DNA from 2 places in the Leisingera sp. S132 genome. Region 2 is predicted to be linked to the other one. Evidence: riboswitches for the same ligand, from Rfam matches in the RefSeq annotation. Region 2 holds a riboswitch; the other holds the start of a gene.
The links. Region 2 has a riboswitch for thiamine pyrophosphate ahead of thiB (thiamine ABC transporter substrate binding subunit). Riboswitches for the same ligand answer to the same signal wherever they lie in the genome.
Positions count from the first base shown of each region.

Region 1: another riboswitch for thiamine pyrophosphate. It lies ahead of thiC (phosphomethylpyrimidine synthase ThiC); the one in region 2 lies ahead of thiB (thiamine ABC transporter substrate binding subunit).

Region 1 is NZ_CP083553.1:1,044,405-1,046,866, forward strand. Features, by position in the region: gene thiC (phosphomethylpyrimidine synthase ThiC) at 1-1,332, opposite strand, end outside; TPP riboswitch at 1,471-1,599, opposite strand; gene bioB (biotin synthase BioB) at 1,813-2,462, shown strand, end outside.
Region 2 is NZ_CP083553.1:3,676,139-3,678,600, forward strand. Features, by position in the region: gene K3725_RS18115 (thiamine/thiamine pyrophosphate ABC transporter permease ThiP) at 1-294, opposite strand, end outside; gene thiB (thiamine ABC transporter substrate binding subunit) at 270-1,247, opposite strand; TPP riboswitch at 1,280-1,371, opposite strand; gene aroC (chorismate synthase) at 1,555-2,462, shown strand, end outside.

The sequences.
Region 1 (2,462 bases), 1.3 Mb from region 2:
CGGCGCGATGTCGGTGGTCAGCGGCCCCAGCGTATAGAACGGTGCCTCGTGGCAGCACTCCAGCTGCTTGTCCATGTTCTCCTTGATCTTGTGCATGGCGACATGGCCCGGCCCCTCGATCATCACCTGGCAGTCCTTGGCCCAGGCAATTTTGGTCAGCTCGCCCAGGGTCTCCAGCTCGGCAAATTGCGCCTCGTCATTGGCGTCCGCAATGGAACCGGGGCGCAAGCCGTCGCCCAATGAGAAGCTCACGTCATACTGGCGGCAGATGTCGCAGATTTCTTCGAAATGCTCATAGAGGAAGCTTTCCTTGTGGTGATGCAGGCACCACTTCGCCATGATCGAGCCGCCGCGCGAGACGATCCCCGTCACCCGGTTCACCGTCATCGGCACCATGTGCAGCCGCACACCCGCATGGATGGTGAAATAGTCGACGCCCTGTTCCGCCTGCTCGATCAGCGTGTCGCGGAACACTTCCCAGGTCAGGTCCTCGGCGATGCCGTTCACCTTCTCCAGCGCCTGGTAGATCGGCACTGTGCCGATCGGCACGGGGGAGTTGCGCACGATCCATTCGCGGGTGTTGTGGATGTTGCGGCCGGTGGACAGGTCCATCACCGTGTCGGCGCCCCAGCGGATCGCCCAGACCAGCTTGTCCACCTCTTCTTCCATCGAGGAGGTAACGGCAGAGGTGCCCATGTTGGCGTTGATCTTCACCTTGAAATTGCGGCCGATGATCATCGGCTCGATTTCCGGGTGGTTGATGTTGGCGGGGATGATCGCGCGTCCGGCGGCGATTTCGGACCGGACAAATTCAGGCGTCACATAGTCGGGGATATTGGCGCCGAAGTCATTGCCATCGCGGTTCGCATGGCAGGGCGACAGCTCACGCAGCTGGTTCTCGCGGATCGCCACGAACTCCATCTCCGGCGTGATTAGCCCTGCGCGGGCATAGGCCAGCTGGGTTGGTGCGGCGCCGTCCTTGCCGCGCAGGGGGGCGGGTTTCACCGGGAACTCCGGCGTCAGCCGGTCGCCTTCGACAAAGCCGTTGTCCTCGGGCTTCACGTCGCGGCCCTGGTAGCTCTCGACGTCGCCGCGCGCTTCGATCCACTGGCGGCGCAGCTGCGGCAGGCCCTGGCGGATGTCGGTCAGCACCTCCGGATCGGTATAGGGGCCGGAGCTGTCATAGACCGGCAGTGGCGCCTCGCCCGCGGTGGGGTGGGTGGCGATCTCGCGCATCGGCACGCGGATCTCCTGGTGGACCTCGCCGCTGACGTAGATCTTGCGCGATGCGGGCAATGCGCCCGTGGTGATTTTCGGGTTGGGGACGTTCATCTGGTGTTCCTCCGGGCCTTCGGTTCAAAAACACCAATTGAGCCGGGACGGAGGAAAACGGGCAGGGGAGGTGTACAGCCGGTGTACGGCTGGTGCACGCATGCTGCCTGTCCGAAACACCGCTTGCCGCCGGGGCGCCGTGCGCTGCTTCTTGCTTCCTACGCCAGTATCAACTGGGTCAGGTTCAAAGGGTCGCGCCGCCGGTCCGGGATGTCCCGCACCATGACGCCTCTCAGTCCCTTGGGCGGGACTCCCCTGCGTGCCTATAGGGCTAGGGGAGGTGTAGGGTTTGCGTCAACCGGAATCTTTGTAGATTATTTTTTGGCATTAATATCAGTTCTGTATTGGCCTTATTGGTGCGGCATTGGGGCAAATCGCTGCAGCGCAGCTTTGAGGCTTGATCGAGGGCTGCAAAATTATCTATAAAACCCGGAAACGCCATCCGCGCATGGCCAACAGGTATAGAGAACAGGAGACAGCATGCTGGACGCTGCACCCATCCGCACCGACTGGACCCGCGAGGAAGCGGAAGCGATTTACAACAAGCCTTTCATGGACTTGCTGTTTCAGGCGCATACCGTGCACCGGCAGTATTTCGACCCCAACCAAGTGCAGAAATCCAAGCTCCTGAGCATCAAGACCGGCGGCTGCGCCGAGGATTGCGCCTATTGCTCTCAGTCGGCGCGCAACGGCGCGCAGCTCTCGGCCTCCAAGCTGATCGAGGTGCAGCGGGTTATCGCCGAGGCCAAGAAAGCCAAGGAAGGCGGGGCCACCCGCTACTGCATGGGCGCCGCCTGGCGTTCGCCAAAGGATCGCGACATGGCCGCACTTGAGGCGATGGTGCAGGGCGTCAAGGAACTGGGCATGGAAACCTGCATGACCCTGGGGATGCTGGACGAAGAGCAGGTGTTCCGCCTGCGCGACGCCGGTCTCGACTACTACAACCACAACATCGACACCTCGGAGCGCTACTACTCCGAGATCATCACCACCCGCACCTTTGCCGACCGGATCGACACCCTGAACCGGGTGCGTGAAGCGGGCATCAAGGTCTGCTCCGGCGGCATCGTCGGCATGGGGGAAAAGCAGCTGGACCGCATCGACATGATGCTGGCGCTGGCCACATTGGA
Region 2 (2,462 bases):
AATGACAGGAAGGATGAAGGGCGCGCCCAAAAGCGCAATCAGCAGGCTCCGCCCCGGAAACCGCCGCCGGGCCAGCGCGCGTGCTACCGGCACCGCCAGGCCGACGCTCAGCAGCGCCGACAGGCTTGCCTGGGTCAGCGTGAACCGCAGCGCAGCCCAGTCGCTGGCGCCAAACCCGGTGCCGGCCTCGGCCCTGAGGGCCACAGCCCCCAGCGTCCCCAGAATCAGCGCCGCCACCAAAAGGGCCGCGCTGATACCGGGGTAAGCGCTTACTGGCTGAGCGCGTCCAGCCATTCGCCCAGCGCCGCATCGCGCACCTCTGCGGCCTCAGTCTCGCTTAGCAGCAGCGATTTCTCCGGCGCGATCAGGGTGCCGAACCCTTCCGGCAAGCCTGCCGCCGGGGTCACCGCCGGATACATCCAGTTGGTGGTCGGAATGATCGACTGGAACGCATCCGACACCATGAAGGCCAGGAACTGGTCCGCCAGTTCTGGCTGATCGGTGTTTGCCAGCTTGCCGGCAACTTCCACCTGCATGTAATGCCCCTCGTCAAAGGCCGCTGCCGCCTTGGAGCCGTCCTCCTCGGCAATCAGGTGATAGGCAGGCGAGGTGGTGTAGGAAAGCACCATATCGGCCTCGCCTTCCAGGAACATGCCATAGGCCTCGGACCAGCCCTTGGTCACCGTGACCACGTTGTCTGAAAGGCCTTTCCAGATTTCCGGCGCCTCGTCGCCATAGGCGGCCTTGACCCACAAGAGCAATCCCAGACCGGGGGTCGAGGACCGCGGGTCCTGAATCACAATCTTCTTGTCGCTGGCGGCCAGCGCCTTGAAATCCGCAGGTGCCGCAGCATCGGCGTTGTGGACAAAGGCGAAGTAGCCCCAGTCATAGGGCACAAAGGTTGCGTCGTCCCATGCAACCGGCAGCGCATAGTCGGCGCTCACGGAATGGTCTGCAAACAACCCGGTTTCCTTGGCCGCCGCGGTCAGGTTGGTGTCGAGGCCCAGCACCACGTCCGCGTCCGAGCGTTCGCCCTCCAGCTTGACCCGCGCCAAGAGCGCCGCGCCGTCGCCAGCACCCACCAGTTTCAGGTCGCAGCCGCAGACCTCTTCAAACGCCTTTTCCACCGCCGGGCCGGGGCCCCAGTCGGACACAAAGCTGTCATAGGTATAAACGGTGAGTTCGGGCGTTTCGGCAAAAGCGGCCGAGGCGCCAAGCAGTCCCGCTGCAAATGCAAGATGTTTCATGCCATCCTCCTTTGCGGCTTTGGGCAAGGGTGGAGGCTGTCCAGTACCTTCCCTCCGCCGGTGTGATCCGGTTCAGGTTCAACGGGTGTCATCTCAGCGCCGAAGCGCACCCCGAGGTGGCGCGGACATTATGCCCCAGCCGCAACAAAGACAAGCCAAAGCCATGCCAGGACCTACGCTTCAGGCAAACTGGACCGCTGCCGGTACCGGTCCCCTGCCCCCCCCCTGTGCCATCCGCCGCAGAGGAATCCGCTTGAGGCACAGCCCCCTGCCCGCTAAGCACGTCCCGCAAAGGAGACCGCGCCTCATGTCGATGAACAGCTTTGGACACCTCTTCCGCGTCACCACCTGGGGCGAGAGCCACGGGCCCGCGCTTGGCGCCACCGTCGACGGCTGCCCGCCGAATGTGCCGCTGGAGCCGGAGATGCTGCAGCAGTGGCTGGATAAACGCCGCCCCGGCCAGAACAAGAACACCACCCAGCGCAATGAGCCGGATGCGGTGAAAATCCTGTCCGGCGTGTTTGACGGCATGTCCACCGGCACGCCGATCCAGCTGATGATCGAAAACACCGACCAGCGGTCCAGGGATTACGGCGAGATTTCCCAGACCTTCCGCCCGGGCCACGCAGACATCACCTATTTCCAGAAATACGGCAACCGCGACTACCGCGGCGGCGGCCGGTCCTCTGCGCGCGAAACCGCGGCGCGGGTTGCTGCGGGCGGTGTTGCACGTGAAGCAATCAAGGCGCTGGCGCCGGGGCTGGAGATCAAGGGCTACATGACCCGGATGGGCGAGCTGGAAATCGACCGCAGCCGCTTTGACTGGGACGCGATCGAGCAGAATGACTTCTGGATCCCAGACGCAGGCGCGGTGCAGGAATGGGAAGACTATCTGCAGGGCCTGCGTAAGGCGCATGATTCCGTTGGCGCTGTGGTTGAGGTTGTGGCCAGGGGTGTCCCCGCAGGCATCGGCGCGCCGGTTTATGGCAAGCTGGACACCGATCTGGCCGCCGCGATGATGTCGATCAACGCCGTGAAGGGCGTCGAGATCGGCGAAGGCATGAATGCCGCGCGCCTCAAGGGCTCTGAAAACGCCGATGAGATCTTCATGGGCGAAAACGGGCCGGAGTATTCATCGAACCACGCCGGCGGCATTCTGGGCGGCATCTCCACCGGGCAGGAGGTGGTGGTGCGCTTTGCAGTCAAACCGACCTC